DNA from 3 places in the Salinivibrio sp. IB574 genome. Region 2 is predicted to be linked to each of the others. Evidence: predicted binding sites of a transcription regulator. Region 2 holds the regulator's gene; each other region holds the start of a gene.
What was found. The regulator CRP, encoded in region 2, controls carbon source genes, mostly activating them, when cyclic AMP is high. The targets are predictions, from matches to a motif close to TGTGANNNNNNTCACA.
Positions count from the first base shown of each region.

Region 1 (12,806 bases), on a different contig from region 2:
ACGTATCGCCGGTTTTATTATTAATCAGTGTACGGCCATCATCTTGTAAGGTATACAGCGGTTGTTCTGCGGCAAACTTACGCAGCCCGCTCATACGGATGGTATCGCCATTCGGGAACTGAACATCCACCTGACTTAAGGTATCGCGGTTTTTGATCACATCGCGTAGCGTCGCTTTTTCACCCGACAGGCTTTCCACCGGCGAAAGCGCTAACGTTTTGTTCGACATCGACGCCATATCAAACGGCGCGGTCGCAAAGCGCTCACCCGCTTTATCAATCACTAAACGGGTACCTGATGGAGTTTGATACAAAGCAAACGGATAGCTCTGCCCACTTTGAAAAGTACGCTCAAGTAATACCGATTGCGCGCGCTCGAAAGACAGCTGGTTTTTAGCACTATAGTTGGTAAGAGAGAGGCCCACGGTATATACCAAGGGAAAAATGATAAAGAGGATCATCCCAGCAATACCCGGATAGATATATCGCTGAGCATACATCTTCTTATTACCAAAAATGTATAACGCTAGCGCGGTTAGCACCACAGTTAGCATTGCAAACGCAGTTTCACCACGCGAATACATAAGTATGGTGGCGTAACCATTGATGATCGCCACAGTCGCCAACAACGCCCATTTAATGAACGCTTTTGAGCTACTTGGCAAGAAAGAGCCTGACGTTGTCATAGCTGGAGAACCTTGAACTGACTGCATAAGGAACGCTACTCACATTGTTCGGGAACTGTGCGGGGAGGCTGCCCTCCCCGCAGATAGAGCTTATTTCAGCATTTGTTTTTCTGCATCGTTAAGCGCATCGTCGATGGATTGACGGTCGCCAACCACATTAACAACGGCGTTTTTCGCAGCGCCCCAAAATGCTGTCATTTGAGGAATGTTCGGCATCACCTCACCATGCTTCGCATTCTCCATGGTTGCTGCAATACGGCTGTCTTTCGCCAATTGAGCTTGATAAGAATTCAGCGCAACCGCCCCTAAGGGTTTATCGGCATTGATGGTGGATAGGCCGTCATCAGTCAGCACATAGTTTTCGAGAAACTCAACCGCAAGATCTTTATTCGGTGATGCGGTGCTAATGCCAGCACTGAGCACACCGACGAACGGCTTAGACGCTTCGCCTTGGAAGGTTGGTAGTGTTGTCACGCCATAGTTAATACCGGATTTCTCGATATTACCCCACGACCATGGACCATTGATGGTTATTGCCGTATCGCCTTGGTTGAACGACGATTCAGAAACGGAATAATCCATATCAGACGAAATCACGCCATCTTTTACCATGTGCTTAATAAAGCCCAGTGCGTCGTGAACACCTTGCTTGTTGATGCCGACATCTTTGACATCATAACCTGTGGCAGTTTGTTTAAAGGCATACCCACCATCAGCCGCCATCAATGGCCAAGTGAAGTAAGGTTCTTTAAGGTTCCACATAATAGCGGTTTTACCTTGTTCACTGAGCTTGCTGTTCAGCTTCGCCACTTCTTCCCAGGTTTTAGGTGGTGTAGGGACCAAATCTTTGTTGTAAATCAGTGATAGAGATTCCACGGCAATGGGGTAACCCACGTACTTGCCTTTGTATTTCACTGCGTCCCATGCAAAATCAACCATCCCGTCTTTCAAACGCGCAGAGGGTTTAATTTCAGCCAATAGACCCGACTCGGCATAGCCACCAAAACGGTCATGCGCCCAAAACACGATGTCTGGACCATCGCCGGTTGACGCTGTTTGTGGGAATTTATCTTGCAAGCCATCAGGGTGAGCCACAGTTACCGGAATACCCGTGTCTTGTTCAAAACGTTTTCCAACTTCAGCAAGTCCGTTATAGCCTTTGTCACCGTTAATCCAAATAGTGAGCTGGCCTTCTTCGATACTCGCCTGTGCCCCAAATGAGCCGAGAGCAATAAGGGTACCGAGGGCAACAGCACTGAGTGATTTCTTCATCTTTCTATCCTTCTTCTACTGAGGTGTAGCACGATTCCTTGGCGGATGAGCTGTATTTCACGGTCTATCATGGTTAATTCACCGCAATTCCTCATCATCCCGTCCTCTACGCCCTACGCCACTGCGAGCGAATTCGTGATCCATATCGCTCGCCGCAGATGATGCGGCTCACAAAAATAAACCTAACGTGATCAAGTTCAACTAATTGGCTGATAATTTTGTGACGTACGCCCTCAAATTAGTTTGGGGAGGAGTTCATCCTCCTCCCCGTCTACTCCCCCTGTAATAATTCTGCTTAGGAGGATGTATGACTGCCGTGATTCGCCCAAACTGAATACCATCAAAAAAGCATTGGTGAGCAATCACACGATATGCTTAAGCTTTAACCCGTTAACTATTCAACAAATAGGTTAACGGTTATTTAGGTCTTAAGTGACGTGCGATGAAATAACGCAAACACCTATAATGCGTATTAAGCCGAATTAATGAAAAGCGATTGAGGGCGAGCGACATGGCAAGTGTCACGTTTAAAAACGTTTGTAAAGCGTATGACGACGATGTAATGATTTCTAAGAACGTTGACCTAGAGATTAAAGACGGTGAGTTTGTCGTCTTTGTCGGACCTTCCGGTTGCGGTAAATCCACATTACTGCGCTGCGTTGCAGGCTTAGAGGATATTACCTCAGGTGATTTATATATCGATGACCAACGGATTAACGATGTTGAGCCATCCAAGCGCGGCGTGGGGATGGTCTTCCAATCTTACGCGCTATATCCCCACCTTAACCTGTATGACAACATGTCATTCGGTCTGAAATTGGCCAAAGCTAGCAAAGCAGAAATAGACCAACGCGTCCATCACGCGGCAGAGATCCTGCAGCTTGGTCACTTGTTGGATAGACAACCGAAATCACTGTCGGGTGGACAACGTCAACGTGTGGCTATCGGCCGTACTCTGGTTTCACAGCCAAAAGTGTTCTTGCTGGATGAACCGCTTTCTAACCTTGATGCCGCGTTGCGGGTGCAAATGCGCGCGCAAATCACCAAGCTCCAACGTCAGCTGGGCTGTACCATGATTTATGTCACCCACGATCAAATCGAAGCCATGACCATGGCCGATAAAATCGTGGTCTTGGATGAAGGACGAGTCGCACAAGTTGGCCGACCACTCGAGCTCTACCATTATCCTAAAAACCGCTTTGTCGCTGGCTTTATCGGCTCACCTAAAATGAACTTTATGAGCGTGTTTATTGATGATGTCGAAGCCGAACGCGTTAAAGTGCAAATGAGCAATGGCACCACATTCTGGATCCCCGTCGATGGCACCACAGTGACACGAGGCGATCGCATGTCACTCGGCATTCGTCCCGAGCATTTGCTAGCGGCGAAAGAGGGTGATGCTGTGATTGAAGGCGAAGCCACTATCGTCGAGAAGCTCGGTAACGAGACACAAATTTATATTAGCCTCGACAGTGCCGATGCGGATGTCATTTACCGTCAATTGGATACGGTTGAAATCGAAGCCGGAGACAAATACGCGATTGGTATTCCTGCACACCGTTGCCATTTGTTCCACAGCGATGGCCGTGCCTGTAAACGCCTGCACCGTGAAAACGGGGTAATTTTTGATGAAGAGGCGGAACAAGTCGCCTAATCACATCCTCCTTACCAAGGCCGCTTTCTTAGCGGCCTTTTTGACCCCGCAGGCTGCCAAAGACCCTCTCCTTGAAACAAGCAAGCAATCGCGATTGACAGGCTCAAAAAAAGCGCCTCTCCGGGCGCTTTAGCTCAATTCATTGCCGATACAGACGATGTATCACCCCTCCCACCGATAGAACACGGTCGCTAATGGCGGTAACGTCAGTGATAATGATTGTGCTTGTCCATGAGCCGCAGTGTTTTGCGTATCGATCTCCGCGGGCAATGGATAGCTGCTCCCCCAGAATGCCGCATCGTCGGTATTCAGCAGCAGAGAATAATGTCCGGCATGGGGCATCCCCAAGATAAACGAGTCACGCGGTACCGGTGTAAAGTTACTGACCACCAGCACACGCTCCCCATCATCGCTGATCCGCTCATGGGCAATCACGCTCAACGCGTGGGCATCTTGTAAGCGCCACTCAAATCCAGCGGGATCGCAATCGAGCCGATAAAGCGCAGGCGTTGAGGTATACAAGTGATTGAGGGCCTTCACCAGCGACTTCACGCCCTGATGCCGTCGATATTCCAACCAATGCCACTCCAGTTGACCATCATGATCCCACTCGGCGGTTTGGCCAATTTCCGTACCCATAAAGTTCAGCTTTTTCCCAGGCTGACCGTACATGTACCCCAAATATGCGCGTAAATTTGCCGTTTGCTGCCACTCATCTCCCGGCATTTTGTTAAGTAGGGCGCCTTTGCCGTACACCACTTCGTCATGCGACAGTGAGAGTACATAGTTTTCACTGAAGGCGTATACCAACGGAAAGGTCAACGTGTCGTGATGATATTGGCGATGGATGGGCGCTTCACGAATATAGCTCAAGCTGTCATGCATCCAGCCCATGTTCCACTTAAAGCCAAACCCGAGTCCGCCTAAGTAGGTAGGCGCAGACACGCCGGGAAAAGCGGTAGACTCTTCGGCAATCGTCATCGCATTAGGGAAGCGTTGGTAAATGGCTTCATTCACCCATTTCAAGGTCGCAATCGCATCATAGTTTTCGCGCCCCCCATCGGGGTTCGGTAGCCATTGATCGTGCGAACGCGAGTAATCGAGGTAAAGCATCGACGCCACCGCATCGACGCGTAACCCATCAATATGGAAATAATCCAGCCAATACAACGCGTTGCTGACCAGAAAACGACGGACATGTTCTTTACCCATGTCGTAGATATGGCATTGCCAATCATTATGCCACCCGCGGCGCGGATCGGGGTCATGATAAAGCGGCGTGCCGTCGAAATAGGCTAAGCCATGATCGTCACTCGGAAAATGCCCGGGCACCCAGTCCAAGATCACGCCAATCCCTGCTTGGTGACACTGATCAACAAAATACTTAAAGTCATCCGGCGAGCCATAACGACTCGTCGGTGCAAACAAACCAACCGGTTGATAGCCCCAAGAGCCATAAAATGGATGCTCACTGACCGGCATCAACTCGACATGGGTATACCCCATTTCGACTAAATAGGGCACCAGTCGCACCGCCAACTCACGATAGCCCAGCGGATTTCCCGTCTCGTCATGCTGCCAAGAGCCGATATGTAACTCATAGAAAGACAAGGCTTGTTGGTGCTTGGCGGTAACAGGCCGTGCCTGCCAAGCCGCATCTTGCCATTGGTAAGCCTGATGGTCGTAGGTTAACGACGCAAACGAAGGGTATTGCTCCGCATACGCACCGAACGGATCCGCCTTGTGAGGCAGTGAATGCCCATCGGGCCCAGTAAGCGCGTACTTGTAGCGACAATCCGCGCCCAAGCTAGGCACAAAGCCCACCCAGTAGCCGTCATCGAGTCGCGTCAGTGGATCAGCCTCTGAGTGCCAATGGTTCCAATCACCAATGACACTGACAGAACGCGCGTTTGGGGCATAAACCAGAAAACGGACGCCTTTGATGGGCGTTCCATTAACCGGAAGTGTCATTAGCTTGGCCCCCATCTGATGATAGGCCTGATGAGGATCGGATAGATGCGCAGCATTAAGCGCATAGTCGTCCGCAGCGATGGTGCCATGCGGCTTAGGATTAGTGGTGTCAGGCACGGTTGTCTCCTTATCAAAAAACGCCCTACCCCTGAGGTGTTGGCTGTCACCGAGGATAGAGCGTTAAAACGTGGCATCGTGGTTATATATCGTGAATCATGCGACCGACTGACGGCTGGCGTGCTGTCGAACGCGGGTTAAATCACGCGCCAGTTGGTTCACTTCCTCTTTGCTAAATAAGGCATCGAGGTTCACCGAAAGCTTACGACGCCAGTTAGGATATTCATCGACCGTCCCCGGAATATTGACTGGCTTGTCCATTTCTAACCAATCTTCCAGCTGCACACTCAACAACGCAGACTGTCCTGCCGCTACATGCAACTGCAACGCACGGCTTAGGTAGCCATCCATTGGCACGTAACGCGCATCGTCACCGACACCTTCCGGTAACATGCCATGCCAACGCACACTGTCTAGAATGCCTTGTTTAGCTTTTAAACGGCCATCAAACAAGGCTTGCAACTGTGACTCGTCCGGATAAAGCCCCAACTCTTGTCCCATTTTCAAATCGTCGCAATGCCAAAAACCTCGGATGGTTGGCATATCATGGGTACACAAGGTAGCCATTGCTTGCTCCGCATAATGGGCAGGCGAGATAAAGCCACCATCGTCTTTCGAGGTTTCAAAGAAGAAGACCTTGTAAGAATGCACCCCCGCATCACGCAGTAAATCGACAATTTCATCGGGAACCGTACCAAGATCTTCACCAATTACACTGCACTGATGACGGTGCGACTCGAGTGCCAAAATCGCCAGCATGTCTTTAACGGGATAATAGAGGTACGCGCCTTCGGTGGCATTTTTCCCTTTTGGGATCCACCACAAACGGAGCAAACCCAACACATGATCGATACGCAGTGCGCCGCAGTGTTGCATGTTTGCGCGTAGCAGCTCGATAAATGCTTCATAGCCGGTTTCTTTCAACGCATGCGGGTCAAACGGCGGTAGTCCCCAGTTTTGACCTAATGGCCCCAGCACATCCGGTGGCGCACCGATACTCGCATCCAGCACCAATGGCGAATGATCGGACCACGTTTCGCTGCCCGCATCAGACACCCCAACCGCCAAATCGCGATACAAGCCCATCGCCATGCCTTTTTCTTCAGCCAGACGCTGTGCTTCTTCAATCTGTCCTTGTGCAATCCATTGTAAATACATATACAAGTGGACACTGTCTTGGTGCTGCTCAACAAAGGCCTGGGTCGCCGCACTTTCATAGCGTCGATACTTTTCGGGGAAGACTGGCCAGCCCCAAATACTGTCATCATCCGCGCGCAAATGCTGATGCAATGCATCAAAGGTCGCTTGTTGCTTCAAGCTATCGCCTCCTTGCTCAACAAAGTCGAGAAAGGCACGGCCGCGGGCTGTGTCTTGGGTCAGGTGTCGCTGTTTAAACTCCTCGAAAAGCAAGGGTAAAACGGCCATCTTCAGTGCCGCGACTCCGCTGTAATCGACCCAATGCGTTTCGCGCACGGCCTGCAAACGACGCTGAAAGTCGGCACTGCCCACCAACTGCTGAGCCTTGGCACTTAATGCAAACTCCGACACGGCACTGACATCGATATAGAGTAAGTTCAACCAACGACGTGACGACGGGCTATAGGGGCTCGCTGCTTCTGGGTTGGCAGGAAATAACGCATGAATAGGGTTAAGCCCCACGAAATCTGCGCCACGCGACGCCAGATCACTGACCAACTGCTTCAGATCGCCAAAATCACCAATCCCCCAGTTATGCGGGGTACGCAGCGTATAAAGTTGAATACTCGGCCCCCACATTTTTTTGTGTTGGTCGAGTTCAGGCTGCATGTAGCAACGCGCGGGTGCCACAATTAACGTCATTTCATAGGGGGTTTTGCGGCGTTTTCTCATTACCGATAAACGATGATAACCCCAAGGTAAGGTGCAGGGTAGATTGAAGACCAACGGCCCACCTTGACGACGTTCATCACGCACAATTTGGGATTGCAGATAGCCTTCAAAACACTCACCTTGCTCGGTATCGATGCGCCAGCTAAAGTCACTCTCTCTGGCACTGGTGCCTAAATGCAATGCGACCTCGAGCGGTTCATCGTCGCGAGTGACTTGAACTGGCGACAAAACGCCTTCTTTGTGTTTTTTCTCTGCTGAGGCCAGTAGCGTTTCATCGTTACGGGTGTCATAGCCAAGTGACGTCAACAAATCGTATAAGGTGCTGTCAGGCACAGAGGCTTCAGTGCCCCATGCACTGATGTAGCGGTCGGCTAAATTTGCCATTTGTGCGACTGTTTTAAGTGCAGGTTGTTTCATCGCATTCTCCGAGGGGTCCGCCCCCTTCTTTTATCGGCCATTGCAGTTATTGTTATTGTGGGTGGCACCCTATGTCGTGCCACCCATTTAGCATGTCAGCTTGGTATCAAAGGCTTAGCGTTTTACCGCTTTCAGTTGCCAAATGTTAGCGACATAGTCTCGAATTGAGCGGTCAGAGCTAAATTTGCCCACCAGCGCGGTGTTCAAAATTGCTTTGTGTGCCCACAGCGTTGAGTCACGATAATCGCTATCAATTTGATTATGAGCACGCACATAATCGGCAAAATCCGCTAAGCACAAATACGGGTCGCCACTGGCCATCACACTATCGAATACCGGACGGAGTAATCCTGGGTGTCCCGGCGTGAAGGTGTCATCCAACAGACTATCAAGCGACGCTTTTAAAAGCGGCTGTTGATGGTATTCGTGATCAGGGTGATAACCTTTCTCACGCAATGCATTCACGCCTTCCACGTCGAGGCCGAAGATATAGATATTGTCATCACCCACTTCCTCACGAATTTCCACGTTCGCGCCATCCATGGTCCCGATAGTCAATGCACCATTAAGCGCCATCTTCATATTGCCGGTGCCCGACGCTTCTTTGCCGGCCATCGAAATTTGTTCAGACACATCGGCAGCAGGAATAATGATTTCAGCCATGCTGACTCGGTAGTCAGGGATAAAGACCACTTTAAGCTTGTCACCGACTCGTGGATCGTTATTGATCGTCTCTGCCACCTTATTAATCGCAAAAATGATCGATTTGGCGAGCGCATAGCCCGGCGCGGCTTTGGCAGCAAAGAACACCACACGAGGCGTCATATCGAAATTCGGCTCATGGATCAGACGGTGATACAGAGAAATCACATGTAACAAGTTCAGATGTTGACGCTTGTACTCATGAAGACGTTTGATTTGAACATCAAAGATGGCGTCAGTGTTTAGCGTGATGTCTAGATGGGTTTTTACCCAATCAGCAAGACGCTGCTTGTTGCGCTTTTTCACTGCCATAAAGGCTTTTTGGAACGCTTTGTCATCAGCATACTGGGCAATTTGCTCCAGTTGCTCGAGATGAGCCGGCCATTGGTCGCCAATTTTTTCACTGATAAGGGCAGAGAGAGCCGGGTTACAGAACTTCAACCAACGACGTGGCGTGATCCCGTTGGTCACGTTTTGGATACGGCCCGGATAAAGCGCATCAAATTCAGGGAAGAGATCGCGTTTTACCAACTCAGAGTGCAACGCCGCCACACCATTGACCGCGTACGAGCCAATCACACACAGGTTTGCCATGCGCACCATGCGCTCACCCTGATCGTCAATCACAGACAGCACTTGCTGTTTGCGGACATCGCCCGGCCATTTCGCAGCAACGTCTTGCAAGAAGCGGTGGTTGATTTCAAAAATGATTTCCATGTGACGCGGCAGCAAGTTCGCCATTAACGACTCGCTCCACGTCTCCAGCGCTTCTGGAAGCAAGGTATGGTTGGTGTAAGCAAACGTCTGGCTGGAGATAGACCAAGCGTCATCCCAGCTCAAATGGTGCTCATCCAACAGCACTCGCATCAGCTCAGGAATGGCGATAGTCGGGTGAGTATCATTCAACTGAATGGTTTCATAATCTGGAAGAGCAGCCAGTGGGTGGCCGGCATCTAAATGGCGACGAAGAATATCCCCAACAGAGGCCGCACTGTGGAAGTATTGCTGCATCAAACGCAACGTTTTACCCGCATCATGATTATCGTTCGGGTAAAGCACTTTGGTCAGGTTGCCTGCATCAATTGCGGCTTGTTGCGCACGGGTATAGTCACCATCATTGAAGGCATCGAGCGCAAATGGCGTCAGTGCTCGACCTTCCCATAAGCGAAGTGGATAAACCGTATTACTTTGATAGCCCACGATAGGCAGATCCCAAGGCATCGCCTGAATATGAAGGCTAGGAACCCATTCGCGGCGCGTGTGGCCGTTTTCTTCAATCACCGCCACATGGCCATAAAAGCCAACCGTTTGGGCAAGGTCAGGACGAACCACTTCCCACGGATAGCCTTCTGGCTCACGCCACGCATCCGGTGCTTCTTGTTGGGCGCCATCTTTGAAGGATTGACGGAACAGACCATATTCATAGTGCAAGCCATAGCCGACCGCTGGATACTGTTGGGCTGCGAGCGAGTCCATAAAACACGCGGCCAAGCGGCCCAAACCACCATTCCCCAACGAAGGATCACGCTCTTGCTCAAGCAAATCGGTCAGGCCAAACCCAAACTCGCTGACCACAGCCGCAATTTCATTGTAAAGCCCCATGCTGATCAGGTTGTTGCCCGTTAAACGGCCAATCAAAAACTCTAAGGATAAGTAGTTCACACTCTTCGCTTGTTTGATGGCTAAATCGTTTTCTGTCGCAACCAGATCACTGGTGGTGTGTTCGGCCAGCGCACGGCCTAAGGCGAGATACCAATCGCGCATCTCTGCGGTTTCAGGGGTGCGACCAAGCTGCGTCAAATGCTGGGTCATACTGGCTTTAAAAGCGCTTTTATCAAATGCGTGTTGCTGTTTAGGCGTCATGTCATCGCTCTCGTAATGGAAGAAAATCTCGATGACAGTCATCCTGCCCAAGCCTGTCGATGCAAACATCCTCCCGAGACAGGAGGAGGAAAGGAGGAGTTGTCAGGGCGTAGAGAGCCACATCACAAGCTGTGAGTGAGCTTGCTCTCATCAATGGAGGAGTTTCGTGATATTGAGGTGATTAAAATCACAATTTGAGGGAACACTGACCAAAATACGGCTGTGAAAAAAGAACAATCCCTTTTGTTAATTTTGTGCGCTAACGCAAATTGTGGGGGCATTCATCGTCTCTGGCGTGTAACACCTTCCATATTCCGTATCCTAACCAATAAAATTAGTGACTTTAATCACAATTGAAAGGCGTAGCTGCACCAAAATAGAGCAATTGTACCATTATCAGCGCTGGATCATAGTTTGTGACAGACCAGTTACATACACTTGCGTACAAGGATAAACGCGGCAAAGCCGCACTCGCTGTAAAGGACCTTCTCGCTATGTGGATCCCGTCAAAACTTACCCGTCCCGGCCGTCTCTACAATGCCATCTTGCGCCCGCGCGTATTGGATATCCTCCAACAAGCGCCACATTACAAATTGGTGTTGTTCCGCTCGCCGGCAGGTTACGGCAAAACCACCATGGCCGCACAATGGCTCGCCGATCAAAATCATGTCGGCTGGTTCAGCATTGATGACAGCGACAACGACAGCTTCCGCTTTATCAACTACCTGTTGCAAGCATTAAATAAAGCGACCCACGATGGGTGCCCCAATACCGTTAAGCTAGCAGAAAAACGCCAGTTCTCATCCCTGCGTGCGCTGCTCTCCGATGTTTTCGCTGAGCTGGCTGGGTTACAGTCCACCTGTTATCTGGTATTGGATGACTACCAATTGATCGACAATGAAGACATTCATGAAGCAATGCGCTTTTTTATTAAGCACATGCCCGATAGCCTGACTTTGGTGGTGACCTCGCGCGCGAATCCGCCGCTAGGGACAGCAAATTTGCGGGTTCGCGATCTGATGATCGAGATCGGCAATGAACTGCTTGCATTTGATAATGAAGAGACCACCCGCTTTTTTAATCAACGTGTCGCCGATGGTGTCGACGAAACTACCGCAAGCACCCTCTGTGCCTACGTCGAGGGCTGGCCATCTGCCCTACAGTTAATTGCGATTCAGGCTCAGCATCAAAAACGGACCCTGATGCAAAGTGCCGCCTCCTGCGCGAGTTTTAACCATGCCCACCTGTGGGATTATTTGGTCGAAGAAGTGTTCGATCTGCTGGACAGTGAAACCCGTCAGTTTTTAATGCAAGTTTCCGTGCTGGAAATGTTTAATGACGAGCTGGTCTTTGCGCTAACCGAGCGCGAAGACGCGCTCGGCATGCTCGAGTCGCTAAATCGCTACGGCTTATTCATCTATCCGTTGGAAGGAGACAATAACTGGTTCCGCTTCCACCATTTATTCGCAGAGTTTCTCGCCCATGAGCGTCAAGCACGGATCCCTCAACAGCAACAACACTTAAACCGGCAGGCATCATTGGCTTGGCTAAAGCTGAATACGCCCCATCAAGCATTGCGCCACGCCCGCTACGCCGAAGACGATACCTTGATGGCGGATATCCTCAATCAGCACGGTTGGCGTATGTTTAATCGTGGAGAGCTCTCGACCCTAGAGGCGGCTATCGGCCAAATCAGTAATCAGTTGCTATTCACCTACCCCAACTTAGGTCTGCTACGCGCGTGGTTAGCGCAGAGTCAACACAGATATCATGAAGTCGGCGAACTTCTCGCAGAAGCAGAGCAAGCCTACCAAAAACGGAATATCACGCTTGATATTGATTATCAGGGAAATGCCAACGCGTTACTGGCCCAAGTTGCCATCAATCGCAACGATCCTGACCAAGCGATGACGCTGGCCGAGCTGGCACTTAGCCAACTCGATAGCGCGAACTATCGCGGTCGCATTGTCGCCACATCCGTGGTGGGAGAAGTAAATCACGTGGTTGGGCAGCTTGATCGCGCCCTGTCTATGATGCAGCAAACCGAGAAGCTCGCGCGCCAGCATCAAGTGTACCACCAAGCGTTATGGGCGATTTTACAACAAAGCGAAATTTTGCTCGCACAAGGCTACGTGCAAGCTGCATTCGAATTGTTGGATAGCGCCGATAAATTGATTGAAGATCAGCAGCTCCACCAAGTCCCTTTGCATGAATTTGCGCTGCGCTTGCGGGCACAAATTCTATGGTGCTGGCATC
Region 1 covers NZ_MUFN01000007.1:90,534-103,339, reverse strand. Annotated here, with positions in the region: gene malF (maltose ABC transporter permease MalF) at 1-712, opposite strand, end outside; gene malE (maltose/maltodextrin ABC transporter substrate-binding protein MalE) at 776-1,957, opposite strand; gene malK (maltose/maltodextrin ABC transporter ATP-binding protein MalK) at 2,469-3,611, shown strand; partial or broken gene glgB (1,4-alpha-glucan branching protein GlgB) at 3,774-5,618, opposite strand; gene malQ (4-alpha-glucanotransferase) at 5,796-7,985, opposite strand; gene BZJ17_RS05315 (glycogen/starch/alpha-glucan phosphorylase) at 8,100-10,550, opposite strand; gene malT (HTH-type transcriptional regulator MalT) at 11,045-12,806, shown strand, end outside.
Region 1: BZJ17_RS05315 (glycogen/starch/alpha-glucan phosphorylase) is a predicted target of CRP. The motif match lies at 10,685-10,700, and genes of this name have one in related genera.

Region 2 (12,806 bases):
GGCAAAAACGGATGTGGCAAATCCAGCTTGTTTGCACTGCTTCGCCACCAGCTGACGTTAGATGCGGGCAGCTATCATTATCCTAGCCAATGGCAAGTAGCTTGGGTGGCACAAGAAACGCCCGCACTGGAAAAAAGTGCGCTCGAGTATGTCATTGATGGCGATGCCGAATACCGTGAACTGCAGATGGCCTTAGCGGATGCGGAACAACGTGATGACGGTCATGCCGTGGCGACCTTACACGATAAACTGGATGCCATTGGTGGCTACAGTATTGAGGCGCGCGCCGCCAGTTTGCTCGACGGTTTGGGCTTTAGTCAGGCGCAAATGCAATGGTCACTCACGCAATTTTCGGGCGGCTGGCGGATGCGCTTAAACCTTGCCCAAGCACTGCTGTGTCGTTCCGACCTCTTGCTGCTTGATGAGCCAACCAACCACCTCGATTTAGATGCCGTGATGTGGCTGGAAAAGTGGCTGCAGCAATACCCCGGTACCTTGGTGCTGATTTCCCACGACCGGGACTTTTTGGATCCTGTCGTCAACCGTATTATTCATATTGAGCATCAACAGCTAAATGAATACACGGGCAATTATTCCGACTTCGAGCAGATGCGGGCGCAGAAGCTGGCGCAACAACAAGCGCAGTTTGAAAAGCAAAAAAAGCAGATTGCCCACATGCAATCTTACATCGACCGCTTTCGTTATAAAGCCTCAAAGGCGCGCCAAGCGCAAAGCCGGATTAAGGCACTGGAGCGGATGGAAAAGGTGTTGCCGGCGCAATACGATAATCCATTTAGTTTTACCTTTTTCACCCCAGATGCGCTCCCAAATCCTATCTTGATGATGGACAAAGTCGCTGCGGGGTACGACAAGACACCGATTGTGGAAAATATCCGCCTCAACCTGGTCCCTGGCGCGCGTATTGGTTTGTTAGGCCGCAATGGTGCGGGTAAGTCTACGCTGATCAAACTTCTTGCTGGCACCTTGCCAGCCATGGCCGGTGAGCTCAGTTACTCCCAAGGGGTAAAAATTGGCTATTTTGCGCAGCATCAACTCGACACGTTGCGCATTGACGAAACCCCACTGCAACATATGAATCGCCTTGCGCCCACCACAGCCGAGCAAACGCTACGTGACTTCTTAGGGCGCTTTGGCTTTCAGGGTGATAAAGCGCTTGAGACCATTGGCCCCTTTTCGGGAGGCGAGAAGGCACGCTTAGTATTAGCGTTATTGGTGTGGCAAAAGCCTAACCTGCTGCTGCTTGACGAACCGACTAACCACCTTGATTTAGATATGCGCCAAGCCTTGACGCTTGCCCTACAATCGTTTGAAGGGGCGATGGTGATCGTAAGCCATGATCGCTTTTTGCTGCGCGCGACCACCGACGATCTTTATCTTGTCGACAACGGCGCGGTGCAACCCTTTGACGGTGACTTACACGACTACCATCGCTGGCTTGGCGAGCAACAGCGTGCCGACCGTGCGGAAAGTAAAAAACAAAACGCCGATGACAAAGCCGCCCCCCAGCAACGTCAGGTCGATCGTAAGGCACAAAAGCGTCGCGAGGCAGAACTTCGCCAAAAAACCGCGCCACTTCGTAAAAAAATTGACAGCTTAGACACAAAAATCGAACAGCTCTCTGCCATTATTGCCGATGCAGAGACCAAACTGGCCGACCCAACAATTTATGGCGCAGACCAAAAAGCCCAACTCGCGGAACAATTACAACGCCAGGCTGATGCCAAATCAGCGCTGGAAGAGGTAGAGCAAGAATGGATGGAGCGACAGGAAGAACTGGAAGCCATGGAGGCGGCATTCAATCAAGCCTAATTCCCGGCCAAGCGAATGCAGCCGACCTGTGGCAGTTTTGTTTGCAACACTATGGCAAGCAAGACGTCAAACAGGCGTGTCTTAAATTGCAAGATCAGCATCAGGGCAACGTCAACCTTGCCTTGTTGCTGGCTTGGTTGGAAAGCCATGGCTATGGCCTTGCCCCAGAGAGCCTCAGCCAACTTAAACAATCGCTCAGCCGCTCTGAGCATTTGCTGATTGCCTACCGCAACCTACGTCGCGATATCAAACCGCGCGTTGGCGCGGGACAATATAAAAAAATGCTGAATTTCGAGCTCAGCCTCGAGAAGTTCCAACAACAAGACCTCATCCACGCTTTGAATCAACAAACATGGCTGACCGAGTCGCCCTCGCCGTTGGCGTATTATTGCCGTCAGCTCTCGCCCTCGGCCAAATCGCTCTATCCCGCCCTGCGCGCCAGTGTGATCAAAGACGATGAGCAAGGAGACGCTGATGACACCCTTTGAACCGATTCCCAGCGCCCGTAATCCTCATCTACAAACCATCATGCCACGGCTGATGCGGCGGCAACATGCTGGTACGCTATTTGGCAGAGTATGCGGACGATCCGATTGTCTCCAGTGGCTGCGCCGTGTCACCCCCCTTAGACCTTGCCGCCTGCTCGTTACGCATTCAGCAAGGGTTCTCACGTGTCTACCAAGCGTACCTACTCCGCTCGATGCGGCAAACCCTGTCAGATAAGCTTACGCGACACGCCCAAGTAGGTCGCTGGCAAGCTGGCGAGCAGCCCCGTATTTCGACCTTATTCGAGTTTGATCAAACCGTCACCGCACCACTGCATGGATTTGAGGACGCACATCATTACTACCAGCAATGCAGTGGCTTATCCGTGTTGCCTGCGATCCGCGCCCCTTTGACCATCATTCATGCCAAAGACGATCCCTTTATGACCGACGCGGTGATCCCAACCACGCCATTACCGGCCAATATACGCTATCAACTCACTGACCATGGCGGACATGTTGGGTTTGTCACTGGCCATTGGCGTGCACCGCGTTTATGGTTGGAAGAGGCAGTGCCCGCGTGGATAGCTGAGCAACTCGACACCTGATGCCCCTATTCGTCATGATAAATTGTGACTGAACTGACATAGATACACTGCACCTACACGCATAATTCGGTAAAATGGGAGCTAATTCACAACCTAAGTACGGAGATGGCGTCCGTGCCATCCCGATGTCAGCAAAAGGTGATGTAGTATGATGGTTCCATGGCAATCTGTGCCAGCCGAGACCTTGACCAATTTAATTGAACACTTTGTGTTGCGGGAAGGGACAGATTACGGTGAGCAGGAAGTCAGCTTTGCTGAGAAAGTTGAACAAGTGCGTGAACAATTAAAATCCGGCGACGCCGTGATTGTATACTCTGAGCTGCATGAGACAGTGGATATTCGTCGTCAGCGCGATCTCAGACCGTAACACCGCCTCCCCTTGTGGGCTGCGGTGTAAATTCAGACTGATCAATGACAGGGCTCGTCATGTCGGCTAAACACCCAATCATCGCTGTGACCGGTTCATCCGGCGCAGGCACAACCACCACCTCCGAAGCGTTTCGTAAGATGTTCAATATGATGAACATCAAAGCCTCTTGGTTAGAGGGCGATAGCTTTCACCGCTTCACGCGGCCAGAAATGGATGTTGAGATCCGTAAAGCCCGTGAACAAGGTCGTCATATTAGCTACTTTGGCCCCACGGCCAACGACTTCCCACGCCTTGAGCAATTTTTTAAAGAATATGGCGAACAAGGCACAGGTAAATACCGTCGTTATCTACACACCTTTGATGAAGCCGTGCCTTATAACCAAATGCCGGGCACCTTCACTCCCTGGCAAGATCTGCCTGAAAATACCGACGTATTATTTTATGAAGGCTTGCATGGCGGGGTGGTGGATGGTGACGTCAATGTCGCCCAGCATGTTGATTTACTGATCGGCATGGTGCCTATCGTTAACTTGGAGTGGATTCAAAAGTTTGTCCGCGATACGCGCGACCGCGGCCATTCCCGCGAGGCCGTCACGGACTCGATCGTGCGCTCCATGGATGATTATTTGCACTACATTACGCCGCAGTTTTCTCGCACGCATATTAACTTCCAACGAGTCCCGACCGTAGACACTTCCAACCCGCTGAATGCAAAAGGGATCCCGTCACTCGACGAAAGCTTTGTCGTGATCCGCTTTCGTGGTATGAAGAACGTCGATTTTCCTTACTTACTGCAAATGATCAGTGGCGCGTTTATGTCTCGGCACAACACGCTGGTCGTGCCCGGCGGTAAAATGGGATTTGCAATGGAGCTGATTATTCGCCCCTTGATCCAACAGTTGATTGAGAAAGGCAAGATAGGTTAACCGCCGTAGCGCACTTAACGTGTATTACTTCTCAGGTCGTGATCTTAGCCACATTTTTGCCGAATTTTTAGGCGGTTGGCTTAGATCAAAATCAAGAAATCCAGATAGAAAAAAGATACACTCTTGTTAACATACAGTGAGCTTGTAGCCTGCGCCAAGACCTCGTATTCTGTGCATTGGACTGATGGGTTTCCATTCAGACAAAGACAGGACGTCGTTGCCGGGCAACACATGCAGAGGAAATAAGTTATATGGTTCCAGGAAAACCTCAAACAGACCCTACACTCGAGTGGTTCCTTTCACATTGTCATATTCACAAGTACCCGTCCAAAAGTACTCTGATCCATGCAGGGGAAAAGGCGGAGACCTTGTACTACATCGTGAAAGGTTCTGTGGCCGTACTAATCAAAGATGAAGAAGGCAAGGAGATGATCCTGTCTTACCTTAACCAAGGTGACTTCATCGGCGAACTTGGTCTGTTCGAAGAGGACCAAGAGCGCACCGCATGGGTACGTGCGAAATCACCTTGCGAAGTGGCAGAAATTTCATTCAAGAAATTCCGCCAGCTGATCCAAGTTAACCCAGACATTTTGATGCGTCTATCCTCTCAGATGGCGCGTCGCCTGCAAGTGACCAGCCAGAAAGTGGGAGACCTTGCCTTCCTGGACGTGACCGGCCGCATTGCGCAAACCCTACTGAACTTGGCGAAGCAACCTGACGCCATGACTCACCCTGATGGCATGCAAATCAAGATCACACGTCAAGAGATTGGTCAGATTGTTGGCTGTTCGCGTGAGACGGTTGGGCGTATCCTTAAAATGCTGGAAGAGCAGAACCTTATCTCAGCTCACGGTAAAACCATTGTGGTTTACGGCACACGCTAATCCTCGCGTGTTGCGACAAAACCGGCGCTTTTGCGTCGGTTTTTTTATTTTTATTGACTGGAAACTCATTACCTAAGTTCTACACTTCAAAAACGACCAATCTAACAACTGATTAACAGGATGTCGTTTATGAGAAGCTTACGTCAAACCCTTGCTGCATTGCTACTCGCGGCGGTTTCTTCAACTGCTGCGGCGAATATCACCATTGTCCATCCAGAACCACGGGCTGGCTCTGCCCTCGATTTATACGCTATCGACTTGATTGAGTTTTTAGCGGAAAAATCGGGTGAGTCTGTCACTTTACAGGCCTTTCAAGGCCAAATTGGCTCTCAGTCTCGTAAAGTGGAAATGCTGAAACAAGGACGACTGACGGTAGATTGGCTCGGGGCCGACCGTACCCTTGAGTCAGAGTTACTTCCCATCCGTTATCCAGTCTTTCGGGGTCTATTAGGCCATCGCTTGTTCATTACCAATCAAGCCACCGAACCCAAGCTTGCACAAATCAGTGACCAAGCAGGGCTCAATAATCTGACCATGATCCAAGGGCAAGGCTGGGCGGATGTGAAGGTCTTGCAGTCGGCGGGATTTCGGGTTCGAGAAATCTCAAGCTTTGAGAATATCTTTAAAGGCGTCGATACCGGACGGGCCGACCTCTTCCCGCGTGCGCTTATCGAACCTTTTAGCGAGCTGGCAGAGCGACCTCAATATACAAATCTGTTGGTTGATCCGCACTTAATGCTGATCTACCGCTTCCCAATGTTCTTGTTTGTATCGCCCCAAAACCCAGAGGTAGCGACCATGCTCAACGATGCGTTTGCGGCCGCCTATCAAGACGGATCCTTCATCGAATTTTTTGAGAATGCCCCTCTGGTAAAAGAGACCTTTGAGAAAGCCAATATTGGTGAGCGCACGTTTATTCGGGTCGACAACCCACATCTGAGTAATGAGACTCAGGCAATTGACGATAAATTCTGGCTCGATATTGAAAGTCGCTAAACACCGCCAACCAAAAAAGGAGAGCATCGCTCTCCTTTTCTTCTCTCGCCACTATTGATGCGTACTTTCAAAGATTTTATCAGCCGAGGCGGCGACAAAACCTTGATAAAGTTCACCGTCCGGAAGCGGATACCGTTTCGCAAACTCGTAGAAACCACCCGGAATATCATGGCGTGCATCGCTAAACTGCACCGGCACGCGATCAGCCATCGTCGAGGATTGCTCCAAAAAGACTGATGCATCCCCTTTGACCTCCCCGCCAGATTCATTAATGGTAAACCCATTTTGGCGCAAGGTATCGTTGACCGCTTGACAGTTATCATGGTTATTCAGCTGATTCACACTGACAGTAAAGTGGTTCGCCCCATAGCCATGCGCTGCCACCCAAGCTGCATATTCACTTTCATCCGCTAACGTCTTGTAGGTTTGCCAATCCAACTCCCACAAACGTCCTTGATGAAGAAAATCGCTCCCTTTCAGCGCATCATCATCCACGTTCGCCACTAAGTCGCGCACGATAGATTGCAATGTTGTCGAGCATTGGCCCACCATCAATTCACTAATAAACACTTTCGGCATCAAGGGATCGGGATGCTCGTAGTGACGTGCGTTGAGCTTCTTCGCTTCAAAGGTGTACTCACCTTTCGGCTCATAGCCCAACGCAATAAAAGGACGGGCAAGCTTGTCCAGCCCTACATTAGGCAGTGCAAAGGTGCGCAGTGCAATGTGATCATTGATCAGGGGTTGGCCTTCTTCGAGCAACCCATGCACTTTCTGCGCAGAAGGGCAAAGACGCTGGGTGTAGTCTTGCCACAATCTGTCAAATAACGCTTGGCAACTATCCATGTTGTTCTCCTTAATCAAGAGGCGTGATCCCCGGCGCAAAGCTCTCGGGCAAGGTGACCTGCTCGCCTTCCATCGATGCCATGGGGTAGGCACAATAATCGGCGGCATAATAAGCACTTGGACGCAGGTTACCCGACGCGCCCGGACCACCAAATGGTGCATCCCCACTGGCACCGGTCAATTGACGGTTACGGTTTACAATACCGGCGCGAATATGGTCAAGGAAGTATTGCCATTCACCATCGTCGTCACTGATAAGGCCTGCCGACAAGCCATAGCGGGTATCATTCGCTTTCGTCAATGCATCAGCCATATCGGTGTAACGCTGCACCTGCAATAAAGGACCGAAGTATTCTTCATCGGGTAACTCGGCGATCCCGCTAACATCAATGATCCCCGGCGAGATCACGGCATCATGGCGATGTTCACACGCCACGACTGGCTTGCCACCGAGATCGATCAGTTTTTGCTGAGTGGCTAAGATCCCTTCGGCTGCCGCCACAGAGATCTGTGCGCCCATAAAGGGCGCCGGATCATCGAACTGGCCGCCTACACGGATCGTTTTAGTCCACGCCGCTAAGCGCGCCAAGATCTTGTCACCCACCTCCCCTTCAGGAAGAAGCAGACGACGTGCACAGGTACAACGCTGACCGGCACTGAGGTAAGCCGATTGAATAATGGTATAAACCGTGGCATCCACACCACTGTGTTTATCACTGATAACCAGTGGGTTATTGCCCCCCATTTCCAATGCCAGCATTTTGTCCGGTTGGCCGGCAAACTGGCGATGGAGGATGTGTCCGGTGTTGGCGCTCCCGGTAAATAGAAGGCCATCAATACCTCGAGCTTGTGCTAGCGCTTCGCCGGTATCACGGCCCCCTTGCACCAAGTTAATCAGCCCAGCAGGTAGACCGGCTTCTAACCAGTAGCCAAGAGTTTGTTCAGCCACTTTAGGCGTCAGTTCGGACGGCTTGAAAACCACACTGTTTCCGGCCAATAGTGCCGGGACAATATGGCCATTAGGCAAGTGACCGGGGAAATTATACGGCCCAAACACTGCCATCACACCAAGGGGACGATGCCGCAGTACAGCTTGCGTGCCATTGACGTCTTTTTCCCGCGATCCTGTACGTTCATGGTAAGCGCGCAGCGAAATGGCAATTTTACCCACCATGGCGCCCACTTCGGTTTTGGTTTCCCAAAACGGCTTGCCAGTTTCTTCAGCGATGGTACGCGCCAGATCGTCGGTATTGGCTTTCACAATTTCAGCGAAGCGTTCTACCAAGGCTTGGCGCTCGGCAAAATCGGTATTCCGCCAAGTAAGAAAGGCTTGTCGTGCCGCGCTTACCGCTTGTTCAACCTGCGGTTTCGTGGCTTCATTGCCTTGCCAAATACAACGACTATCAAAAGGGTTTAGCGAAGTCATGACGTCGCCTTCACCCGGCGTCCATTCACCATTGATCAAATGGCCTGCGGTTTGATGTGTCATCCTTACTCCTCCATCGCGATCAAACGGAGTCGATCGCCGTCTTTAACTTGCAGCGCTTCGGCAACCTCTGGCGCAATCACAACGTGATTGGTTTCCGGATCAAGTGCCGCTTTCGCCGCAGTTGCACGGAAGCCCGCAAAATCGGTATTCGAAATTAAGTAGTGCTGAGCACTGCTATGCTCACGCACGCTAGCAGTCGCATTAAATGAATGGCGGACCGATTCGATATTGTGGCGCAAACACTCGACCGTTGGACCGGCATCAAAGATGTCGACATATCCTCGACACGAAAAGCCTTCTTTCTCCAACAGACGCAGTGCCGGTCGTGTTTTCGGGTGCACCTGTCCAATCACGGCACGCGCTTCTTCACTCAACAGACTGACGTAAATCGGCAACTTAGGCATTAAGTCGGCAATAAACCCTTTCGCACCAATACCGGTTAGGTAATCGGCCAAAGTAAAGTCAATCGAAAAGAAGTTGTCCTTAAGCCACTGCCAGAACGGCGAATTGCCATCATCATCAGACACGCCACGCATTTCGGCAAACACCACATCCGCAAAGCGCTCAGGAAACTCGGCGAGCATCAAGAAGCGACACTTGGAAAGCAGTTTACCGTTGAGGCCACCCCGAAACTCAGGACGCAAAAACAGGGTGCAAATTTCCGTTGCTCCGGTGTAGTTATTACCAAACGTCAGCACTTCAACAATGTTATGGACATTGAGCTTGCGCGATGAATGCACCACTTTGGTTAAGTGATAACTATAAAAGGGATTATCGAGGCCGATTGCCGCCTCGATCCCTGTGGTGCCTGCAACCTCGCCCGTTTCGGTATCTTCGGCCACCATCAGGTAGCCTTCCATGCCCGGGCTAGTGACATGCTTGGCAAAGCTCTCTAGCGAATTGTTGATACGTCCTTGTAGCAAATCGGCATCAACCGGCAATGAGGTAAATCCATGACCGGACTCTTCCGCACACAACATCAGTGCATCAAAATCTGACGCACGGATAGGCCGAATAACTAACATCTCAAATCCCTCCGAGTGTAAAGGCCGCCTTATGCAGCAACGACCTTCGCAATAGCACGATCAAGGCGCGCCATACCTTCTTCAATATCCGCTTTGGTAATCACCAATGATGGGGTGAAACGCACCACATTCGGGCCCGCGACCAGCACCAGCAAGCCTTCCTCACCTGCCGCCACTAAGATGTCACGCGCACGCCCTTCCCACGCTTTGTTGAGTGCTGCGCCAAGCAACAAACCTTTACCGCGCACTTCACTGAAGATGCCGTATTTATCGTTGATCGCTTCTAGGCCATCGCGGAACCACTGTTCGCGCTCAATAACACCGTCAAGGACCTCGGGTTTGGTCACTTCTTCCACCACCGCTTCTGCGACCGCACATGCTAAGGGGTTACCGCCATAGGTTGAGCCATGCGTCCCCGGTTTCATGTGTGCCGCCAGGGCTTCGGTGGTCAACATGGCACCGATCGGGATCCCCCCACCCAGTGATTTAGCGGTGGCTAAGATATCGGGAGCGACGCCCGATTGTTGATACGCATAGAAGGTGCCCGTACGGCCGTTACCGGTTTGCACTTCATCGAAGATCAGCAAGGCATTGTGTTTGTCACACAGTTCACGTACACCTTCCAAGAAACCCGGCTCTGGAGGAATAATGCCGCCTTCACCTTGCAGTGGCTCCATCATCACCGCACAAGTGCGATCAGAGATATGATCAGCCAGCGCGGCTAAGTCATTGTATGGCAGGTGGGTAATATCTCCCGGCTTAGGACCAAAGCCGTCAGAATAAGCCGGTTGACCGCCCACGGTGACCGTGAAGAAGGTGCGACCATGGAAACCTTTGCTAAACGCAATGATTTCGCTTTTGTGCTCTCCGTGTTCTTCTTTTGCCCAGCGGCGTGCCAACTTTAGTGCTGCTTCGTTCGCTTCCGCGCCAGAGTTTGCGTAGAAAACACGATCCGCAAATGACAACTCAGTGAGGCGCTTTGCGAGACGCAATGCAGGTGCATTCGTCATGACGTTGCTTAAGTGCCAAAGCTTTTGAGCTTGCTCAGTCAACGCATCCACCATGACGGGATGACAATGGCCCAAACAGCTCACCGCAATCCCACCCGCAAAGTCAACGTACTCTTGCCCTTCTTGGTCCCAAATGCGGGAGCCTTTGCCGTGATCTGGGATCATGGGCATCGGGTTGTAGCAAGGTACCATCACTTCATCAAAGAGTTTACGTTCTACTTTTTTGTCCATCGTCATCACTCAATCCTTCTGTGTTTTTTCCATGACGCATAGTATTTACATTCTTTTAACCGCGGCAATAGCAGATTATTTTTTGTTTTCAGCAGAATAACAAATACCATGCAGATTAGAGATATAGTTATGCACAAAGTGTGAGGCGAAAGAAGCGCCTAATCAGCAAGGCTGAGATGCCTGTAAGGCATGAGTGGTGCGGGATGACGGTGATGGCTGCATAAGGTTGCAGCCACTGATAATCACGTCAGAAAAAACGAAATGTGAAAATAGTGATAAAGATCGCTATTTTTTGTAACTATTGCTGTAAGAAATTCGCCAGTAAGTCATGGCCGTGTTCAGTCAAAATGCTCTCCGGATGGAATTGTACTCCCTCAATTGGCAGGGTTCGGTGCTTCAATCCCATAATGATTTGGCGACCATCGGGCTCAGTGGTGGTCGCTGTCACGGTCAAACAATCAGGCAGGGTTTGCGGGTCAACCACCAACGAGTGATACCGTGTGACGGTAAACGGACTGGGTAAACGGTTAAATACCCCTTGATGATCATGTTCGACCAAAGACGTCTTACCGTGCATCACCGCATTGGCGCGGATCACCGACGCACCAAAGACCTGTGCAATGGACTGATGGCCAAGACATACGCCTAAAATCGGTATCTGTCCGGCAAAATGGCGAATGACCTCGAGAGAAATCCCCGCCTCATTCGGCGTACAAGGACCAGGAGAGATCACTAAATGGGAGGGCTCCATCGCCTCAATGTCTGCGATAGCCAACTCGTCATTGCGTTTAACACACACGTCCACGCCCAGCTGGCAAAAGTACTGATAGAGGTTGTAGGTAAAGGAGTCGTAATTATCGATGATAAGAAGCACTGTGCTGCGCCATCCGATTGAAAACCGGAATGATGCTAACACAGTGCCTGACAAGCGTCATCCGCGGGCGGTGTTGCCACTGCCCGTAGTAATTAAATTAACGTAGTTGGCAACGGAAGCCGGTGTAACGGACCGACATAGGCTGACTCGCCGGCGCACTGCCACAATGGACGGGGATCAAACCCAGCGCTTTCACAGTGACCTCGATACGATCATCTTTATCAAGTTTCAGCCCTTGTACCAATGGGCTTTGCGTATCAAAGGTGCGTTGTGAGCGCCATTTCATCCAAGCGTGATCAGGACTTTTTTGTCCATTCAGCATCGGAATAATCGGCAAAATACTGCGGTTATTGATGGTAACCGATACAGGCACAACCGGATCCGGATACGCCAAAGACACAATCACAGGGTCGTGATCTGACGAAGAGAACGGATTGGTCGATTTCACCAAATCCCCAGTGTACTGACGACTGTATTCAAACAAGGTACTTTCAACCGAGTTAATGTGCCAGTCTTCCACACCGACGACTTTTTCCGCCAAGCTAGCGCTGGCGATGGCATGGTCGAGACTCCCCAATTCACCCGAGTACGAGTAGGAATAGGCTTTATCACCCAATCGCGCCGTGGCGAGGTTGATATAGCCCAGGCCTTTCTCTACCGCTTGTGCGGTCGGATGCATAGGTACGCCGCGAATTTCCGTTCCTGCGGCTGTCATGATATCGCGCTGGTTAGGCTGACGTTGGTAGTCGGTTAATATACGGACCGGATCTTCTTTCGCGTACGCATTGAGATCGCCAAGGATCAATACGTCTCCATCCAGCTGCTGCAGACGATCGCGTAATGTCACTGCCGCGGAGACACGGAAAGCATTACAATGTCCTTGTAAATCTGCTGTATCCGTCTCGAATTCACCCGCGATCCAATCTTCATAACAGCCTGATCCTTTCGACTTAAAGTGGTTAACCACAATATGTAACGGCTCGCCATTAATGCTAAACGCTTGCAGCAAGCTGTCGCGTTGATACTTGTTAAGCTCACGCGTTTCGCCCTCAGGGTTTTCACCACTTATGTGCTGCTCGGGCATAGCAACCGCTTGTGCGTCACCGGCTAACGAGACTTTTGCAGGGCGGTAAATCATACCGACCATGATCGCATCAGAGCCAAAAAACGCGCCCTGATTTTTCACCGCATCGCTAGGTTCAACAAACTGATAATGGTCTGCAGGATCCGCA
Region 2 covers NZ_MUFN01000025.1:44,795-57,600, reverse strand. Annotated here, with positions in the region: gene BZJ17_RS12795 (ABC transporter ATP-binding protein) at 1-1,830, shown strand, start outside; gene BZJ17_RS12790 (TIGR02444 family protein) at 1,773-2,318, shown strand; gene BZJ17_RS12785 (hypothetical protein) at 2,384-2,923, shown strand; gene BZJ17_RS12780 (YheU family protein) at 3,072-3,290, shown strand; gene BZJ17_RS12775 (phosphoribulokinase) at 3,350-4,219, shown strand; gene crp (cAMP-activated global transcriptional regulator CRP) at 4,471-5,103, shown strand; gene BZJ17_RS12765 (hypothetical protein) at 5,233-6,099, shown strand; gene BZJ17_RS12760 (DUF1338 domain-containing protein) at 6,151-6,945, opposite strand; gene astD (succinylglutamate-semialdehyde dehydrogenase) at 6,956-8,434, opposite strand; gene astA (arginine N-succinyltransferase) at 8,437-9,459, opposite strand; gene BZJ17_RS12745 (aspartate aminotransferase family protein) at 9,489-10,706, opposite strand; gene BZJ17_RS12740 (aminodeoxychorismate/anthranilate synthase component II) at 10,999-11,574, opposite strand; partial or broken gene BZJ17_RS12735 (ExeM/NucH family extracellular endonuclease) at 11,672-12,806, opposite strand, start outside.

Region 3 (7,687 bases), on a different contig from region 2:
TCTTTTGATACGAACTTCGTCAGATTATTATCTGACTCCTTTACACCATTAAACGAGGGAGCAAGCTTTCGCTCAAACTCATTGTAGTCTCGCATTACATCCACTGTATTCATTTTATCCTCATTGATTGCTACCTTGCAGAAATACGCTAGTTATGAACTAATCAACACAATCAGGCATAGCATCCAACGTCTTTTCTAACCATATTGAACTAATATAATGCCCATTTTTTCTTGCGTACTCATTGAAAACACCAACCTCTTTAAAACCAAAGCGTTTATGCAAAGCTATTGATGCATCATTTGGTAATGCAATACCGGACAATGCGCGGTGAACTCCGCATGTGTTTATCGATGAGAACAACTGCTTATACAGTCTAGTCCCTAAGCCTTTGCCTTTCGCCTCTGGCGCTAAATACACTGTCACCTCGACCGTATCGTCAAAAGCAGAATTCACCCTATACGGTTGGGAGCATGCAAAACCACATACTAAGCCGTTTTCTATCGCAACATAAAGCTGATGCTTCGTTCCACTTGAAAACTGCGAAAACCATTCTTGGCGATTCTCTACTGTGAAAGGATCTACCTCAAATCGAGCATTGGTATGTTCGATATAAAAGTTAAAAATGTCGGTAATAGCCGACACATCTGTATGCTTGCCAGTCCTAATTTCCATACAATATCCTTGTTCTATATCGCCGATGTTCACCATCACTCGAATTATCAAGACGACACCGTCTAGCTCGGCACTGTTTTAGGAGAAAAAGTTGAGCTCGATAAACACCACTTTTCTCTTTATTCAGAGATTAATTACAAAAAATTGTCATTATTGCCTGTGAACGTGAGATGATGGTGAGCTTAGGTTCAATGCTCAAAGACGGCGTGATGTGGGATAAAAACCTCGCCAAATTTTAACGATTGACGACATACTCGTTTGTTATGTTTTATTGAACTTTGAAGATACCATCGCTCCCAAGCTAGCTAAACAAATAACTCTAGCTTGACTGCTTTTCGATAACGTTTATACGAACAGCTATAATCGTTGATAAGTTGAGACATTTTTGACACTGATTTTGCGTATTCAGCCCTTCCCTCATGATCATCCCAACGACCTCCACGATCGCAATTAAAATATGGTTGAAGACAAAGTTTTTCATCATCACCTCTAGCACGACCATATTCACAAAATTCCAACATTATAAAACTATGTAATTTTTTTGTTACTGGCTTAAGATCCTCTAGGGCAGTGGAAATAGGTTTCGATATGAACTGTGTTTTTACTATATAGATTTCATACATGAAATTAACTAGTGGATCCAGCTCACTAGAGTAGAATGCATGTGTTGCCTTTACATCATGGAAAAATCGCATTAGATACTCATCATTCAAAATTCCATCAAGTTTATTAAATAGAGCTATATCATGTTCTATACGCTTATGATTACTTTCATTCTGAGCGTTTAATGCTAATTTCGTCTTTTCACGCTGAAGTAATATATTATGAATTAGAGAAAAAAAGACTAAGATAATTCCCACAAGAGAATCATATTCACCCAACACTCTAATGTTGTACTGTTTTTCCAAAACTGAATTAACAACACTTTGCAAAATAGAACTTGAAGTAAGACTAATTCCAGCAATTACAACTACCCATGTTACCTTGTTTGAAAACTCAGGAAAGAATAGCCTAAATACTTTTTCTAATTTCTCCCAACTAATAATCAAATCACATCTCCCAAAAACATAACACCTGCAATAAAGTGCCCTACACTGAAATAAAAAAGCACACTGAACTTCATACCAAAACCGCCGAGTGTAACGGGTGATGTTGATCCACTTTAACGGACACGTCTTTCGTTAAGTTCATTGTTTTCAAACGCTATCGGCGACATATAGCCAATGCTGCTGTGTAACCGTGTTCGATTATAAAAGTACTGAATATATTTTCTGAGCTTCTCTCGTAAGTGTCTTAAGTTAGCAATCGGTGCATTTCCCTAGTCGATTCATGCTCTGCTCAACACCGTGTTCCGCCAGTAAATGTCGCACCCTATCCGCACAATACTCGCTATGAAATAGCTGCCCCCATTTAGGCTTCCAACTAACCCATCACGCGTTACCACGCAGGAGCGTGGGAACGAGGTGATAGGCTCCCACGCTACCGCCCTCTGGTTGGCGGCGTCCAAAAGGCCATGTATGGGCGAGAATTTTAGGGGACTTAGATTATCAAACGCTGGGTAATGTGTTTAGGCAAAGGCGTCTAAAATGTTGGCGTGGTCAGGGTTTGGGGATTTGTGGGGCATAAATGCAAAAAAGCCGCTGAATAATCAGCGGCTTTTCAGTATGTGGCGGAGAGATAGGGATTTGAACCCTAGAAGGGCTATTAACCCTTGCCGGTTTTCAAGACCGGTGCTTTCAACCACTCAGCCATCTCTCCGGAACGCGGCGTATATTATTGGGTTCGCTGTGGCTTGTAAACCCTTTATTTGCCGCTTTTGGTCTGTTCGCTCAAGCCATGATCAGGTTGGCGATATTGCTAGCAAAAGGCGATTAGCTTGCCGCCAATCGCCCTACTTTACTGAGACACTTTAACCGAGTCTCGTTACCGCGCAGTACTTATAGCGCGATAAAAATACCCGCCAGTGCGGCACTCATTAAGTTGGCAAAGGTGGCGGCAATCACTGCGCGCACGCCTAAGCTTGCCACATCTTTGCGACGCTCCGGCACCATCGCACCGATAGAGCCGAGCTGAATGGCAATCGAGCCGATATTAGCAAAGCCACACAAGGCAAAGGTCACAATGACTTGGCTTTGCACCGACAAGTTCGCTTTGATATCAGCAAACGATAAGAAGGCAACAAACTCGTTAAGCGCAATTTTCTGGCCAAGTAAGTTACCCACGGTGAAGATCTCGTGCACCGGTACACCGGTGAGTAGTGCCAGCGGTGAGAACAGGTAGCCAAACAGCATTTCTAGGCTTAGACCGTCAATGTCAACCAGCTCACCTAGACTACTCAGCCCAGCGTTTAGCATCGCAATCACGCTGATAAAGGCCACCAGCATGGTGCCCACAGCCACCGCGACTTTCATGCCGTTCATCGCGCCGCTGGCGAGTGCGTCAATCGCATTGGCTTGGTCGCTGTCACTAATCTCTACATGGTTTTGTTCTGCGGGCGTCTGTGTTTCCGGCACAATGATTTTTGCCATCAAAAGTCCGCCGGGGGCAGCCATAAAGCTCGCGGCAATCAGGTATTTCAAATCGACACCCATCGCCGCATATCCGCCCAACACACTACCGGCGACCGAGGCCATGCCTCCCACCATCACAGCGAAGAGTTCAGAGCGTGTCATTTGGCTAAGAAAAGGGCGAACTACCAAAGGAGATTCGCCCTGAGAAAGAAAGATGTTGCTGGTTGCCACCAGAGACTCTGCTCGGCTGGTGCCGAGTAATCGCTGTATGCCACCGCCGAGAAGTTTAATAACCCACTGCATAATGCCGAGATGATAAAGGAGGGATATCAGCGCACTGATAAAAATGATTAGCGGCAGAACTTTAACAGCGAAAATAAACCCATCGTTGGCGAGAGGACCAAATACAAACTCAATGCCTTCGTTGGCAAATGAAAGCAGCTTCGCCGCGCCATTGCTCATAGAGCCCAGCATGGCTTGTCCTACTGGAATGTAAAGCACCAGTGCGGCAAAACCCGCTTGTAGGCCAAATGCCCCAAGCACTGTACGCCAGTTGATCGCTTTACGGTTAGAGGAGAACGCATAGGCGCACAAAAACAGAGCGACGATGCCGGCCGCACTATAGAGAAGTTGCATAAATAGAATACCTTGCCGTGTTGTGTTGCACTTGCGGTACAGATGAGTACGACACGCTGCCAAGGTGGCAAGAGGTTCCATCATGCGTTTCATCGTACCGCGGGTTCGGTGAAGGTGGGCCCAACCTTGGACACTTTTTCTTCAGCCGCGAATCGCGACACAGCCACTCTTTGCCTTTGGGCTGGCGAAGAGCGCATGTTGGGCGGGCATTCTATTGTGATTTGAATCGCATTTCCAGCTAAATTTTGCTTTTGATCACATTTTATTCTCAGCCGCTCACTGAACGCTACGACGATGGTCGGATAGGCTGCGAGACGGGTTTTTGGCAAGATTGATTGACACAGATCGCTCATATGTTATTGATAACCTGCTATTGACAATAAAATTAATCAAATAGCGATAAAAACAAACACAACAACGCAATTATTATAAAGGAAACAATCATGCAAACCGTCTCTCCTCATGAGGCCGGGTCGCGTCTATCTGTGATCCAACGTGTTCGCGCCTTGGGGCCGGGCATTATGATGGCCGCTGCCGCCGTGGGTGGTTCTCATCTGGTTGCCTCAACTAAAGCCGGTGCCATTTATGGTTGGCAATTGGCCGCATTGATCCTGCTGGTAAATCTCTTTAAATACCCTTTTTTCCGCGCAGGCGTACAATATACCGCAGGAACCGGCGAAACCTTAGTAGAGGGCTATGCCCGCCTCGGCCGCGGGTATCTGTGGCTTTTTATCGTGCTCAGCGCGGTATCCGGCGTGATCAATACAGCCGCACTGACTTTATTTAGCGCCAGTCTGCTGAGCTATTTTGTGCCGTTTGACCTTTCCCTGACCGCCCTTTCCATCATTATCGTAATGACTTGTTTGGTCATTCTAATTGCTGGCCATTACAAGGCGTTGGATTGGCTATCTAAAGTGATCATGGCGACGCTTACCTGTGCCACCTTGGTCGCGGTGACTGTAGCAATCGGCAACCCTGTCGCGGTTGAACCTAATTTTCAGGCTCCGTCCATTTGGTCAGTCACGGCGATTGGCTTTATCGTGGTCACCATGGGTTGGATGCCCGCCCCGATTGAAATTTCTAGCATCACCTCGGTGTGGCTAAAGCGTAAAGCGCAATCTGAGCCCATTAATGCTAAAGCGGCGCTGTTTGATTTTAACGTCGGCTATATCGGTACCGCTGCATTGGCGATTGTGTTTCTATCACTCGGTGCCCTGCTGTTGCATGGCAGTGGCGTTGAATTAAAGCAATCTGGGATTGGCTTTTCGCATCAATTGGTTGGCCTGTATGCCGCCACGATTGGTGAATGGTCCCGCTACTTGATTGCGGTGGTCGCCTTTTTCTGTATCTTCGGCAGCACCATTACCGTGATCGACGGGTATGCGCGGGTCGTGTCTGAATCGCAGCGCTTATTGCGTCGCCAGCCACAAGCCTCGCCACAGGTGACTCAAGGCTGGATGTTAATCACGGCCGTGTTAGCGCTCGGTATTGTCGCGTTTTGGACCGGTGCATTGCTAACCATGCTCGATTTCGCCATGATTGCTGCATTCGTGACCACGCCGTTCTTTGCATTACTCAACTATATTTTGGTGACCAAACACCGCTTACCGCCTGAAGTGACCATGAGTAAGTCGATGCGCGCACTGGCGATCGTGGGCCTGATATATTTATTCGGCTTTTTAGCAGTATTTATCTGGTGGAAGTGGTTGATGTAACAAAGTTTACCTTGTTCACGCTTGAAGGGCTGGGTTAACATCCTTTTACAACTTCACCATCGGCGTTGAGCACGGATAAGGTATTATTTGCTTTATAAAAGCCAGTCATGGTTTAGGTTAAGGACGTGGGTAGCTTGAAAAAGTGAACGACTGCCCACATAACTGTCGTATTAAGAAATGGATTGTTAACCCAACCGGGAGAACGTTATGAACGATCGTATCGTTTCGCACAGCCAGTCACAGCAGAGTGCGTTATCTACTAACAAAGTGCTACGTAACACGTATGCACTGCTATCGATGACACTGATCACCAGTGCTATCGCGGCCTTTATCGCTATCGCTGTCGGCATCGGCCCAATGATGTCGCTAGGTATGACCCTAGGTGCGTTGGCGATCGTGTTTTTTGTGCTACCTCGCACCATGAACTCCTCCGCGGGTATCGTGTGGACCTTCGTGTTCACCGGCCTTCTGGGCGCCTCGTTAGGCCCAACACTGACCTATTACCTGAGCCTGTCGAGTGGCCCAGGGATTGTGATGCAGGCGCTTGCTACCACAGGTATGGTATTCCTTGGCCTGTCGGCTTACGCCATCACATCGAAGAAAGACTTCTCTTTCATGGGCGGTTTCTTGGTCGCTGGTGTGATTGCGCTATTGGTGGCGATGGTTGCGAACATCTTCCTACAGATCCCAGCGCTGAGCTTGGCGATCAGCACCATTGCGGTACTGATTTTCTCCGCCTTTATTCTGTATGACACCAGCAACATCATTAACGGCGGCGAGACCAACTACATCCGCGCCACCGTGTCGCTGTATTTGAATATCTTCAACATCTTCGTTCACCTGCTGAGCATTCTTGGCATCATGAACGACGACTAAGTGCCACACAAAAATTGTGTATGCACCACCAAAGCCGGCTATTGCCGGCTTTTTTTATAGCAGCACGCACAAGCGTGATGAAGAAACCTGTCCGCAATAAACGTCAGTTGCACTCATTCCAGTCGCTCGCTATGCTTTGCAGCCTTATCAACGGCGAGAACATCCGCTGGGATGACGAACAAAGGCAAGACTATGTTGGTGTATGAAGGTGAAACCGTTGCAACGGATGCGCAAGGGTATTTAAAAAACGTAGACGATTGGCACGAAGCGCTGGTTCCCTTGTTGGCTGAGCAAGAAGGCATTGCACTGACCGAGGCCCACTGGGAAGTGATCCACTTTGTCCGCCATTTTTACCAAGAATACAACACCTCACCGGCGGTGCGTTTATTGGTAAAATCGATGGAAAAAGAATACGGTCCAGAGAAAGGTAACAGCAAATACCTGTTTAAGCTCTTTCCGAAAGGCCCGGCCAAACAAGCGACCAAATTGGCAGGCCTCCCCAAACCCGCCAAATGTTTGTAACTAGGCCCCATTAAAGACTGTCCTATGACCTACTGAATGGCAAACCCATCCACGGAACGCCATTCAGTGTCTTCGTGTTTAACGTGATTCACGCTCGCGGTGGGCGGCCCTTGATCTAACCATGCAATAAGGGCATCAACCGACTCTTCGCGGCCACATGCCAACACCTCAACACGTCCATCTGGCAAGTTCTTCGCGTACCCAGTCAAAGACAGTTTTAATGCCTCGTGCGCGGTGTGATAACGAAAGCCAACGCCCTGAACGTGACCTGTGACATAGGCCTTGACGCATTTTTGAGACATCGGTCACCTCCACTGTATTTCCATTGCATAATGACATCTGTATAACGCTACATGAGACAGTCGTTTGACAGGATTACGTCATGAAAGAAGTAGCGTTTCGATGGATTGATAAATACCTCATCCACCTTCGGCTCCAAGAAAAATTTTACCTTATCTTTTTCCTTCCCCTCCTCGCAATGATAGTGATAGCGCTGACACTCGATGCAGCGTCGGACACGCGAGTGGCAACCAACATGCAGGCGGAAGGCCAAGCCATTCAGGCCCTAGTGGCGAAATACGATTTGCCAGCGCAAGAAGTACGCACGGTACTACAAAACCAGCAAAGCGGGTTTACGCTCACGCCGTCGGGACAGCTTGACTATCAACCAGATGGCACCTTGTTCACCTACCTTGGCACACTCGATTGGAGCTTGCTGCTTGGCATGGTAGTGGTGATTGCGCTGTTGACCTA
Region 3 covers NZ_MUFN01000012.1:340-8,026, reverse strand. Annotated here, with positions in the region: gene BZJ17_RS07270 (GNAT family N-acetyltransferase) at 1-113, opposite strand, end outside; gene BZJ17_RS07265 (GNAT family N-acetyltransferase) at 160-675, opposite strand; gene BZJ17_RS07260 (hypothetical protein) at 981-1,724, opposite strand; tRNA gene BZJ17_RS07250 (tRNA-Ser) at 2,343-2,433, opposite strand; gene BZJ17_RS07245 (NupC/NupG family nucleoside CNT transporter) at 2,613-3,821, opposite strand; gene BZJ17_RS07240 (divalent metal cation transporter) at 4,265-5,536, shown strand; gene BZJ17_RS07235 (Bax inhibitor-1/YccA family protein) at 5,744-6,412, shown strand; gene BZJ17_RS07230 (TusE/DsrC/DsvC family sulfur relay protein) at 6,605-6,934, shown strand; gene yccX (acylphosphatase) at 6,964-7,236, opposite strand; partial or broken gene BZJ17_RS07220 (methyl-accepting chemotaxis protein) at 7,317-7,687, shown strand, end outside.
Region 3: BZJ17_RS07245 (NupC/NupG family nucleoside CNT transporter) is a predicted target of CRP. The motif match lies at 4,037-4,052, and genes of this name have one in related genera.